3 regions of the Streptomyces sp. NPDC093018 genome follow, and region 2 is predicted to be linked to each of the others. Evidence: riboswitches for the same ligand, from Rfam matches in the RefSeq annotation. Region 2 holds a riboswitch; each other region holds the start of a gene.
What was found. A riboswitch is a leader RNA that binds a small molecule or an ion and turns the genes downstream of it on or off. The one in region 2 is predicted to bind cyclic di-AMP.
Positions count from the first base shown of each region.

Region 1: it holds a riboswitch for cyclic di-AMP, as region 2 does, so the genes downstream of both, AB0N90_RS34010 (C40 family peptidase) here and AB0N90_RS15890 (M23 family metallopeptidase) in region 2, are expected to answer to the same signal.
Region 3: it holds a riboswitch for cyclic di-AMP, as region 2 does, so the genes downstream of both, AB0N90_RS28875 (transglycosylase SLT domain-containing protein) here and AB0N90_RS15890 (M23 family metallopeptidase) in region 2, are expected to answer to the same signal.

Region 1 is NZ_JBFBFF010000022.1:121,801-125,900, reverse strand. It holds gene AB0N90_RS34020 (ATP-dependent Clp protease proteolytic subunit) at 1-544, shown strand, start outside; gene AB0N90_RS34015 (hypothetical protein) at 552-860, shown strand; cyclic di-AMP (ydaO/yuaA leader) riboswitch at 1,201-1,431, shown strand; gene AB0N90_RS34010 (C40 family peptidase) at 1,435-1,908, shown strand; gene AB0N90_RS34005 (ATP-binding protein) at 2,062-2,520, opposite strand; gene AB0N90_RS34000 (helix-turn-helix transcriptional regulator) at 2,734-3,597, shown strand; gene AB0N90_RS33995 (DUF397 domain-containing protein) at 3,608-3,832, shown strand; gene AB0N90_RS33990 (8-amino-7-oxononanoate synthase) at 3,923-4,100, opposite strand, start outside.
Region 2 is NZ_JBFBFF010000005.1:555,311-559,410, forward strand. It holds gene lspA (signal peptidase II) at 1-139, shown strand, start outside; gene AB0N90_RS15880 (dihydrofolate reductase family protein) at 163-1,344, shown strand; tRNA gene AB0N90_RS15885 (tRNA-Met) at 1,391-1,464, shown strand; cyclic di-AMP (ydaO/yuaA leader) riboswitch at 1,765-1,934, shown strand; gene AB0N90_RS15890 (M23 family metallopeptidase) at 1,942-2,997, shown strand; gene AB0N90_RS15895 (aldo/keto reductase) at 3,077-4,021, shown strand; gene AB0N90_RS15900 (PrsW family intramembrane metalloprotease) at 4,023-4,100, opposite strand, start outside.
Region 3 is NZ_JBFBFF010000016.1:11,471-15,570, reverse strand. It holds gene AB0N90_RS28885 (FAD-dependent oxidoreductase) at 1-504, shown strand, start outside; gene AB0N90_RS28880 (HAD family hydrolase) at 704-1,567, shown strand; gene AB0N90_RS28875 (transglycosylase SLT domain-containing protein) at 1,561-2,046, opposite strand; cyclic di-AMP (ydaO/yuaA leader) riboswitch at 2,052-2,267, opposite strand; gene AB0N90_RS28870 (polyprenyl synthetase family protein) at 2,801-3,811, shown strand.

The DNA of each region.
Region 1 (4,100 bases), on a different contig from region 2:
GAAGCTGTTCGAGAACCGGGTCGTCTTCCTCGGGACGCCCCTGGACGAGGCGGCGGCCAGTGATGTGATCACCCAGTTCATGCACCTCGAACACCTGGACCCGGACCGGGACATCACGCTGTACCTGAACTGCCCGGGCGGCTCGTTCCACGCGATGACGGCGATCTACGACACGATGCAGTACGTCACCTGCGAGGTGCAGACGTACTGCCTGGGCCAGGCCGCCTCGGTCGGCGCCGTGCTGCTGGCCGCCGGTACCCCCGGCAAGCGGTTCACCCTGCCCGGCGCGCGTGTGGTGCTCTCCCAGCCCGAGCTGCCCGAGCCTGCGCAGGGCCAGCCGAGCGATCTGCTCATCCAGGCCGAAGAACTGGTCCGGCTGCGCACCCTGATGGAGGAGATGCTGGTCCGGCACACCGGGCGCACCGAGGAGCAGGTCCATCAGGATCTGGAGCGCGATCTGATGCTGGACGCGCCGGGCGCGCGGTCGTACGGCCTGGTGGACGGCGTGGTGCCCGGCCGCCGGGACCTCCCCGGCGAGCGGTGAACGGGCCGTGCTGCCCGAGGAGCTGCCGCCGCTGCCGGCGCTGACGCACGCGGAGGGCGAGCTGGTCGACCACTATCTGGCGGTGGTCGATCTGCTCGGCAGGATCAACCCGGCGCGCGACGGGGACACCTATCGCGGGCTGCGCGCCGCGCAGGCGCTGGTGCGCAAGGCGGAAGAGCTGCGCGCCGCGCTGGAGCTGATGCACGACCGGGGCGAGCGGGAGGTGCACGGGGGCACGTTGGCACGGGCGCTGCGGGTGCTCGACGGTGAGCGCCGGGTCGCTCGCGTCGCGCTCCCGCCGGACGCCGTGGGCTGATCCGGACGGTCGCCGGATCCGGTGGGTGCGAGGTGTCCGCGCGGCCGCCGGGTCCGGGCGCGAAACGGTCCGAACGATGTACCGCCGACCGGTGTATATCCGGATCCGTTTCCGGTTCTCCCGAGTTGCGCGCGGGCCGGGTCCGTGCTCCGCGCGCGGCCGTCTTTTCCCAGGTCCGGGGCTACGTACCGGAACTGACGGAGCATCGAACAGAGCAGCTTCCACCCGAACGGGCGAGTGGTGAGTAACGCCACAAATCCCCGATTCCGTTGGGATTTTCGGACAGCTGTGGGTGAAGATCCCTGTCTGACGACAAGCCCCCGCCACCGCGGCGGGGCGGTCCGGGCGGACGCCGAGTCCTGCCGCCGCCCGGATGACCGGTCGACAGGAGTGGATCGGCAGGAGTGGAGGACCCAGGCAGTACGGGTCCCCGGAACGGTCGGCAGTCCGTGTGAACGGACGGACGAGCGCTTCGGGTGGCCCTTGGGGTGAAGCCGTGGCAACGCGGCCGGGCTACTTCGCCAGCCCGAATCCGACAGGTCATCCTTCACAGGCGGCTGACGAAGGGTTGCGCATGACTGCGCTCAATCGTGTCCCGTCGCTGATGGCCCGTGCCGGTACGGCCTCGGCCCTCACCCTGGCCGCCGTGGGCGGCTCGATCGCGGTTCCTGGCCTCTCCACCGATGCCTCGGCCGCGACGATGGCGACGAAGGCCCTGAACATCGCGGCGTCCAAGAAGGGCGCCCCGTACCAGTGGGGGGCCATCGGGCCGCGACGGTTCGACTGCTCGGGGCTGACGCTCTATTCGTTCAAGAAGGCCGGGAAGAAGCTGCCGCGGACCGCCGCGCAGCAGTACAACAAGACGCACCACATCTCCTCCGGCAGCCGCAGAGCCGGTGACCTGGTGTTCTTCCACTACGGCTCGAACGTCTACCACGTCGGCATCTACGCCGGTCACAACAAGATCTGGCACGCGCCCAAGAGCGGTTCCGTGGTGCGGCTGGAGAAGATCTGGACCAAGAGCGTCTGGTACGGCCGGGTCAGCTGACCCGCCCGCGCACGGGGGAGCGACTCCAGCCACCGGGCCGCTCCTTGTGCCTTTTCCCCTCACTCGGCGCCGCCTTTAGCCCCCGGGCGGCCCGGGACGGGTCCCGCGCACCCGCCGGATGAACGTTTCGCGGCTTCGCGTCGGGCTCCCCCGCTACGGCTCCTGCCGGCCCGTCGTCGCCACCGGTTCGGCCGGCACGGTCCAGGGCAGTTCGATGGAGACCGTCTTGCCGCCCTCCCGGGTGGGGCGGACGCGGAGCCTGCCGCCGCACTCGGCGGTGAGCCAGCGGATGATGACCATGCCGCGGCCGTTGTCCTGCTGCACGGCCGCGGGCAGTCTCTTGGGGAAGCGCGGATGACTGTCCGTGACCCCGATGCGCAGCTGTTCGTCGCGCTCCAGCGCGATGTCGACCGTGAAGGTCGGGGACTGCCCGAAGGTGTGCTGTACGGCGTTGGTGGCCAGTTCGGAGACGATCAGCCGCACCGTGTCGGCCGCCTCGGCGTCCGCGGGCAGGCCCCACTCCGCCAGGGTGCTCACCACGTACGACCGCGCGGCGGCGACCGAGGCGGGATCGCTCGGCAGAGTGACGGATGCTTCCAGGTGGTCTGCCATGGCGACGTCGTCCCTTTCCCACGGGACCGGAGTCCTACATGGAGCGGATGGTTCGAGTACGGTCCCGGACTGGTGCTTCCTCGTCAGACTGCCACCACCGGAGCGGTCACGGGGAGCGATCCACCGAGATATGCATATATCTGTCGCTCGATGCGGTGAACTCTGCGACGGGAGACCGTATTCGGGCGGCCCGTAAGGAGTAAGGAGGAGCCCATGCAGAACGGGCCGGCAGTGCGCCGCCGCAAATTGGGTGCCGAACTGCGCACGCTGCGCACCGGTGCGGGGCTCACCAGTGGGGAGGCGGCCCGTCTGGTCGGCTGGCACCAGTCGAAGGTGAGCCGTATCGAGACGGGTGCCAGTGGTGTGAAACCGGCCGATCTTCGCTTACTTCTGGACGCCTACGCCGTGCGCGACGTCCAGCTGCGCGAGCTGCTGCTGATGCTGGCGGGCTCCGAGGACGGCGATGGCGACCGCAACCGCTGGTGGCACGCCTACCGCGGGGTGCTCCCGCCGACGTACCGGGACTTCATCAGCCTGGAGTCGCAGGCCGGCGCGATGCGCACGCTGGAGACGACCGTCGTACCCGGTCTGCTCCAGACGGCCGACTACGCCCGCGCGGTGACCCGGGCGGCCGTCAAGGACCTGGACGAGGAGCGCCTGGACGCGCTGGTGGAGGTGCGCCTGGCCCGCCAGGACGTGCTGCGCTCGAACCCGCCGCTGGAGCTGTCCGCGGTCCTGGACGAGGCGGTGCTGCGCCGCGAGGTGGGCGGTCCCAAGGTGATGGCGCACCAGCTGGAGCGGCTCATGGAGGCCGCCCGGTTGCCCCAAGTGCGGCTCCAGGTACTGCCGTTCGGGGCGGGAGCACATGTCGGCCTCACCGGGCCTTTCGTTATTTTCTCATTTCCGAGCACTTCTGATCTCGATGTGGTTGTTCTAGACCAGTTGACGAGTAGCCTCTACCTGGAGCGGAAAGAAGACCTCCGGGCGTACTCGGAGGCCTTCCAGAACCTCCAGGAGCACGCTCTTTCCCCCCACGATTCGCTGGACTACATCGCCGGGATAGGTGACGGCGCGTAAGGAGGCACCATTGTCAGCTCTGCCTCGGAACGTCCCTGCCAGTACCGACCTGTACGACGTGCGCTGGCTGCGCAGCAGCTACAGCACGGGAGCCAACAACTGCGTGGAGACGGCACGGCCACGCTCCGGACCCCGGTCCGGGCTGCTCGCCGTGCGCGACTCGAAGGATCCCACCGGACCCGCGCTGCTCTTCTCCGCGGACAGCTGGGCCGGCTTCGTGGCCGCGCTCCGCTGAAACCCCCCGGACCGGCCGAGACGCTCGCAGCACCGGTCGGCACACCCGTCGGACCCGATCAGCCGCGGAGCACGGCCGTGTCACGCCGACTCATGGCCGTGTTTCGCCGATCACCCGCACCGCGTGGGCGATCTCGGCCCCGGAGAGGTCCGCGCGGGCGGTCAGCCGCAGCCGTGAGATGCCGTCGGGCACGGAGGGAGGACGGAAACAGCCCACGGCCAGGCCCGCCGTACGGCAGTCGGCCGCCCAGCGCACCGCCTGCTCCGGG
Region 2 (4,100 bases):
CTTCGTCTCGGTGCGCGACTTCAGCGTCATGAACCTCGCCGACTGGGCGATCACCTGCGGCGGCGTCCTGATCGTCGCCCTGTCCTGCACCGGGCACGAACCGGGCGACGCGCGCCTTGCCCGGGAGCAGACCGGCTGACCCGGGGCCGCACACTGGAGCCGATGAGCACCGAGCGAGCCCACCCCGAGTCCGCGCCGTACCCGTACGTGCTGCTGTCCGCAGCCGTCTCCCTCGACGGCTGCCTGGACGACACCGGCCCGGAGCGGCTGCTGCTGTCCGGACCGGCCGACTTCGACCGGGTCGACGCGGTACGGGCCTCGGCCGACGCCCTCCTGGTCGGCGCCGGCACCCTGCGGGCCGACAACCCACGGCTGCTGGTCAACTCCGCCGAGCGGCGCGCGGTGCGGCTCGCGCGGGGCCTGCCGGAGTACCCGCTGAAGGTCACCGTCACGGGCAACGGCGACCTCGATGCCGGGGCCCGCTTCTGGCACACCGGCGGCGACAAGCTCGTCTACACCACCGACCGGGGCGCGGCGAAGGCCGCCCGGCTGCTCGGCGGCGCCGCCGAGGTCGTCGCGCTCGGCCCGGAGCTGGACTGGCGGGCGCTGCTCGGCCATCTGCGCACCGAGCGCGGGGTCGGCCGGCTGATGGTGGAGGGCGGCGCGGCCGTGCACACCCAGCTCCTCCAGCAGGGCCTCGCCGACGAGCTCCAGCTGGCCCTCGCCCCGCTGATCGTGGGCGATCCGGCCGCCCCGCGGCTGTTCGGGCCCGGCCGCTACCAGGAGGGCCGGCTGCGGCTCGTCGAGTCCCGCCGGATCGAGGACGTCGTGCTGCTGCGCTACGAGCCCACCGCGCCCGGCACCGGCCCGCTGCCCACCGCGGCCGACCGGCACTGGCTGCGCACCGCCTGCGAGCTGGCCGCGCTGTGCCCGCCCTCGGAGACGGCCTTCAGCGTCGGCGCGGTCGTGGTCGCCGCCGACGGCACCGAGCTGGCCCGCGGCCATTCCCGGGAGGGCACGGACCCGGTGGTGCACGCGGAGGAGGCGGCGCTCGCCAGGACCGACCCCGCCGACCCCCGGCTGCCCGGCGCCACCGTCTACAGCAGCCTGGAGCCCTGCGCCCGCCGCGCCTCCCGTCCCGCGCCCTGCGCCGAGCTGATCCTGCGGGCGGGGGTGCGCCGGGTGGTGACCGCCTGGCGCGAGCCGGACACGTTCGTGGTGGCGGCCGACGGCACGGGGGTGCTGACCGGCGCGGGCGCCGAGGTCCTCGTACTGCCCGAGTACGAGGACCTGGCCAAGGCCCCGAACCGGCATCTGCCGGGCCGGTCCGGGGGCCCGTCGTAACCGATGTGCTTTCCACCCCGGTGATGGCGTACAGTAGAGACATCGCCGCGGGGTGGAGCAGCTCGGTAGCTCGCTGGGCTCATAACCCAGAGGTCGCAGGTTCAAATCCTGTCCCCGCTACTGATATCTCAGGGCCGGAATCCAGTTGATGGATTCCGGCCCTGAGTGTTTTCCGGACCCCGGATACGGGGGTTACCCGTAGTGACCGTGCGACCGCCCTGCGCATAACGTCTGAGTCACCGTCAAAAACTCGATGACTCCTGAACCCCGGTCAACTCGCCCGGTTTGGCGGCCCGCTGGGCGGTAAGTCCACGGGTCGAAGCGTTAATGATCAAGCCGAACGGCTTGGAAAGTTCCCCCCGGGTCTATTAACGTTCGATAACGCAGCGCGGTCGTCCCAGCCGTCACCCGAGGCGGCTCCGTGCGCACGCGCCGAATCCCGTAAGGGAACCGGGGAACCACCACCTTGGGGTGAATCACGCGGACACCGTCGCGGACTCGAACCGGTCCACGAGCGGTATACGCGCGTAGGAGACCTTCCTGCTCCGAACCCGTCAGCTAACCCGGTAGGCGGAGGAAGGAAAGGAGCACGCCCCCGTGGCGTCCAACCGCCCTGCCCCAGAAGCCCCGTTCGTGCCCGCCCAGCGTGAACCCGAGTCGTTCGGCCCCGGCCCCGCCTTCGACGACGACGGACCCTGGGAGGAGTGGAACCCCACCGAGGAGACCGTCACCCCGGTCCGCGGCCGGCACCGCGTCGCCAAGCAGCGCGGCGGCTTCGCCCGCAGCTCCACCGTTCTCGGCGTCGGTGTGATCGCCGCCGTCGGCGCGGGCGGCATCGCCAGCGCCAACACCGGCAAGCCGCCGGTCTCCATCTCGATGCCGGACATGCCGAACGTCTCGGTGCCGCACCTGTCCACCGTCGAGCACTTCTTCGGCGACGACTCCGCCGACGCGTCCAAGGCCGAGCCCGCCACCGCGCTCACCGACCTCGGGCAGACCACCGAGGGCGCCAAGGACAGCGGCGCCGGCGAGGCCCTGCGCAACCGGATCATGGCCCAGGCCGAGCAGCAGCAGGGCCAGGCCGACAGCAAGGCCACCGCCGCGATGGTCGCTGCCGCCCAGCAGCAGAGCGACGCCGCGGCCGCCAAGGCGGAGAAGGAGGCCGCCGACAAGGCCGCCGCCGCCAAGGAGAAGGCGGAGGCCGACGCCAAGAAGGCGGCCGAGGCCAAGCGGCTGGCCGAGCTGGCCAAGCAGTACACGCTGCCCGTCGTCTCGTACACGATCACCGGCACCTTCGGGCAGCCCGGCGCCATGTGGTCCTCCGGCTATCACACCGGCCTCGACTTCGCCGCCCCCACCGGCACCCTGATCAAGGCCGTGCACGGCGGCACCGTCACCCAGGCGGGCTGGGCCGGTGCCTACGGCTACCGCACCGTCCTCACCCTGGACGACGGCACCGAGCTGTGGTTCTGCCACCAGTCCTCGATCAATGTCTCGGTCGGCCAGAAGGTCAGCACCGGCGAGGTCATCGGCCGCGTCGGCGCCACCGGCAATGTCACCGGGCCGCATCTGCACCTGGAGGTCCACCCGAACGGGCAGGCCACCGCCGTCGACCCCGCGCCCTGGCTGCGCGACAAGGGCCTCAACCCCTGACGAGATCCGCGCGGAATCCGCGCGGATCTCCGCACCGGCGGCGGAATGCGATCATTCGCCGCCGGTGTTGATGTGAAGCATGACTTCTCTGCGCACACTGGGCTCTTCCGACCTTGAGGTCTTCCCGCTCTGCCTGGGCGGCAATGTCTTCGGCTGGACCGCCGACGAGCAGACCTCCTTCGCCGTCCTGGACGCGTACGCGGCCGCGGGCGGCAACTTCATCGACACCGCCGACTCCTACAGCGCCTGGGTCGAGGGCCACCAGGGCGGCGAGTCCGAGACCGTCATCGGCAAGTGGCTCAAGGCCCGCGGCAACCGCTCCGACGTCGTCATCGCCACCAAGGTCAGCCAGCACCCGCAGTACAAGGGCCTGTCCGCGGCCAACATCAGGGCCGCCGCCGACGCCTCCCTGGCCCGGCTGGGCACCGACCACATCGACCTCTACTACACCCACTTCGACCAGCCCGAGGTGCCGGTCGAGGAGATCATCGGCGCGCTGGACGAGCTGGTGAAGGCCGGCAAGGTCCGGCAGATCGCCGCGTCCAACATCAGCGCCGAGCGGCTCAAGGAGTCCCTGGACTTCTCCACCCGCGAGAACCTGGCCCGCTATGTGGCGCTCCAGCCGCACTACAACCTGGTCTCCCGGGACACCTACGAGGGCCCGCTCCAGGACCTCGTCGCCCGCGAGGGCCTGTCCACGGTGCCGTACTTCGCGCTCGCCTCGGGCTTCCTGACCGGCAAGTACCGGCCCGGCGCGACGGTGGACAGCGCCCGTGCCGGCGGGGCCGCGAAGTACGCGGAGACCGAGCGCGGCCAGAAGGTCCTCGCCGCCCTCGACGAGATCGCCGCCGCGCACGACGCCGCGCACGCCACCGTCGCCCTCGCCTGGCTGGCCGCCCGGCCGACCGTCACCGCGCCCATCGCCTCGGCCCGCACCCTGGAGCAGCTCCCGCCGCTGCTGGCCGTCGGCGACCTGAAGCTGACGGACGACGAACTGAAGCGGCTGACGGACGCCTCGGCGTAGGTCACATCCGGTACGGGTTGTACGACGGGTACGGCGCCGCCGGGTAGCCGTACCCGGGACCCGGTCCCTGCGCGTGTCC
Region 3 (4,100 bases), on a different contig from region 2:
TTCGGGCGGGCCTGGTCGCTGTGGGCGTTCAGCTACTGCCCGCACCCCTACCGCTTCCTGCCCGAGCCCACCCGGCACTTCCTGGTGCGCCGGGTGCTCGGCCCGCTCGGCGCCTGGTGGCTGCGGGAGCGGTTCGAGGGCGCCGTCCAGGTGACGGACGTCGAGCGGGTGCTGGGCGCGGCGGCGGAGGACGGCGGCCCGGTGCTGACCGTGCGCACGCACGGCGGCCGCGTCGAGCACCTCACCGCCGACCATGTCGTCGCCGCGACCGGCTACCGGGTGGACATCGCCGCGATGGACTTCCTCGGCCCCACCCTGCGCACCCACCTCGCCACCAGCCGCGGCACCCCGCGCCTGGGCGCCGGCTACGTCTCCTCGGTCCCCGGCCTCTACTTCACCGGCCTGCCGGCCGCCTCCTCCTACGGCCCGGTGATGCGCTTCGTGTGCGGCACGGAATTCGCCTCACCGAGGCTGGCGGGACATCTGGCGGGGGCGCACGGGTGAGCACCGGTGGCGGGGAGCGGGGGCGCACGGGTGAGCACCGGGGCGGGGCCGGACAGCCGCCCCCGCCCCCGTCCCCGCCCCCATCACCACGTCCCCCAAGCCCACTTGAAGTCACCTCCCACACAAGTCCGGGTAATGACACGGGAGTCGGGGTGGGACGCACAGGCCGGTGGAGGGGGTGGGTCCGTATTCTCGGATCATGGTTTCCTCCCCCGCGTACGCACTGATCGCCACCGACCTGGACGGGACGCTGCTGCGCGGCGACGACACCGTCTCCGAGCGTTCGCTGGCCGCGCTCGCGCGGGCGGAGCGGGCCGGGGCCCGGCATCTGGTGGTCACCGGCCGCCCGGCCCCCAGAGTCCGCCCGCTGCTGACCGCCCTCGGCAGTACGGGGCTCGCGGTGTGCGGGCAGGGGGCGCAGGTGTACGACGCCGGGTCCGGCCGCATGCTGTGGTCGGTCCGGCTGGACCGGGAGCTGGCCGAGACCGCGCTCGGCAAGATCGAGGCGGAGGTGGGCCCGGTGTTCGCGGCCGTCGACCAGGACGGCACGGACGGGCTCACCCTGATCGAACCCGGATACCGGATGCCGCATCCGACCCTGCCCGCGGTCGGGGTGGCCCGGCGCGACGATCTGTGGGGCGCGCCGATCAGCAAGGTGCTGCTGCGCCACGCCACCCTGTCCGACGACGAGTTGGCGGCGGCGGCCCGCTCGGTGGTGGGCTCGCTGGCCACGGTCACGATGTCGGGACCCGGGACCGTGGAGCTCCAGCCGTGCGGGGTGACCAAGGCGACCGGCCTCGCGCGGGCCGCCGAGCGGCTCGGGATCCCCGCGGCGGACGCCCTCGCCTTCGGTGACATGCCCAACGACATCCCGATGTTCCGCTGGGCGGCGCACGGCGTCGCGATGGCGAACGCCCACCCCGAGCTGAAGGCGGTCGCCGACGAGGTCACGACGTCGAACGAGGACGACGGCATCGCCGTCGTCCTCGAAAGGCTGTTCCCGGCCGGACGGCCGGGAACAGCGGGGGTGCCGAAGGCCCTGGGGCCCGGCGTCGGTCAGTAGGCGCCGTTGACGTTGTCGATCGAGCCGTACCGCGCCGCCGCGTAGTTGCAGGCGGCGGTGATGTTCGCGACCGGGTCGTAGATGTTGAACGACGTTCCGGCCACGTGGTACGCGTTGAAGGTCGGGTCGATCACCTGGAGCAGACCCTTGGACGGTATGCCCTTGGCCGCGTTGGAGTCCCACAGGTTGATGGCGTTCGGGTTGCCCGAGGACTCGCGGATGATGTTGCGGTGGATGCCGTTGTAGGAGCCCGGGATGTGCTTCTCGGCCATGATCGCGAGGGACTCGCGGATCCAGCCGTCGAGGTTGTTCGGGTACCCGGCGGGCGTGGTGGCGGCCGAGGTCGTACCGGTGGTGGCGGACGCGGTCGCCGCGCCCACGAGGGGCATGGCGAGCACGGCCGCGCCGGTGCCGGCGACGGCGATCAGACGGACGAGACGGTTGGCGCGGGTACGACGCGGCTGAGCGGCAGCAGACATGGGGGCTTTCCTCTCCTACGCCTGCGAGGTGAGCTGTCGGGTTCGGGCGGGGAGGTGCCCGGTCGCGCCCCGTGAGAGGCGTGGCTTTACCCCAAGCCGTCCGGTGCGAACACGCGGTGCGGCGCGCTGTGTCACGCGCTGCGCCATGTGAGTCGTCCGGTTCGGCGACTTACCTGGGTCCCCCGCTCCTGCCGTACGAATGAGTTCGTCGATGGGTGTACGGGCGGCGGCAGGATTAGGCGTCCGCCCGATGGCTCGGGAACGTATGCGAGAGCACATGCCGGGAACAAGCGCTGAATTGTTATATCGAGGCATTTGGCCTTGATCATCAGCCTATGGGGTACTTGATCCTTTGCGAATGCCAACGCTCAACTCGCTTACGACACGCGGCGAGAGGGGGTGTCGGCGGGTTACCGGCGGGAAGTCGGCCAGGTGACCCAATTCACGAAATGGCAAACTGTGGAAAATCGGGCATGGGGGATTCGTCCCTCGGTGGGGCGGAGTCGATACTCCGCTCATCTCCGAGGTCACGATGAAGTTCCCGATTACCTGTTAAGTGGATAAATGTCCGTTGTCATCATCCGAGCGGGGGTATGCCGGTCATGATCCGTTACCGCCCGGGCTGGACGGGTGGGTGCGGGGTGGGCGCTATCGGTGATCGAAACCGGACCGGATACGCTGACTTGAGTGATGGCAGCGACCTATCGACAAACCGCGTAATCGGCAGCAGACACCAGCAGACAGGAGACCCCTCGTGACCGTCGTCGGGCCGTTCGGGCTGAGCGTGCGGGACCAGGCTCTCGAAGCCGATGTCCAGGCCGGATTGGCGGCTGTCGAGGAAGGCCTGCTAGAGGCCACGAAGAGCGAGGTCCCGTTCATCACGGGGGCCGCGCAGCACCTCGTACGGGCCGGCGGCAAGCGCTTCAGGCCGCTGCTCGTGATGCTCGCGGCGCAGTTCGGCGACCCCTACGCGCCCGGAGTGGTGCCGTCGGCCGTGGTCGTGGAACTGACCCATCTGGCCACGCTCTACCACGACGACGTCATGGACGAGGCCGCCGTACGCCGGGGCGTGGACAGCGCCAACACCCGCTGGGGCAACTCCGTCGCGGTCCTCACCGGCGACTTCCTCTTCGCCCGTGCCTCCCAGATCCTCGCCGACCTCGGCCCCGAGGCGGTCCGGGTCCAGGCCCTCGCGTTCGAACGCCTGGTCACCGGCCAGATCCTGGAGACCGCGGGACCCACCGACGGCCGCGACCCGGTCGAGCACTACCTCGACGTCCTCGGCGGCAAGACCGGCTCGCTGGTCGCGGTGTCCTGCCGGTTCGGCGCGATGATGTCCGGCGCCGACGAGACGGTCGTGGACGTGCTCACCCAGTACGGCGAGCGGCTCGGCGTGGCCTTCCAGCTCGCCGACGACTACCTGGACATCGCCTCCGACTCCCATGAGTCAGGCAAGACCCCCGGCACCGATCTGCGCGAGGGCATCCCGACCCTGCCCGTGCTGCGGCTGCGCGAGCGGGCCGCCCGGCTCGGCCTGCCCGAGGACCTCGCCCTGTGCGAGCTGCTGGACTCCGACCTCGCCGACGACGCCCGGCACGCCGAGGCGCTGGCCGCGCTGCGCGCCCACCCGGCCCTGGAGCAGGCCCGCCGGGACACCGTGCGGTACGCGGAGGAGGCGCGCGCCGCGCTCGCCCCGCTGCGGGAGTGCGATGCCAAGGTGGCGCTGACGGAGCTGTGCGACGCGGTGGTGCACCGGGCCGGGTGACCGCCCGTGTCCGTGCCCCGGACAACCACCCGTTCGGCGTCCACCAGGTGGCCGTACCCCCGCTTCCCGTCGCATCCTGCCCGTAGGGATGTGTGTTCGGGATGTGTTCGAGCCCCTAGGGGTGCGCCCTACGTGTCATACCGCAGTCGTACGCCGAGTTGGCTCCGAGGGCTGACGATTCCTCACCGCGGATTTGGTCGTATGGACACCACGGACATCACCACTCCTCACCGATTCGGGTGAGAATGGCGGCTCGGGTGGACCAGCGTGAGGGCAGCCGCCGCCGACG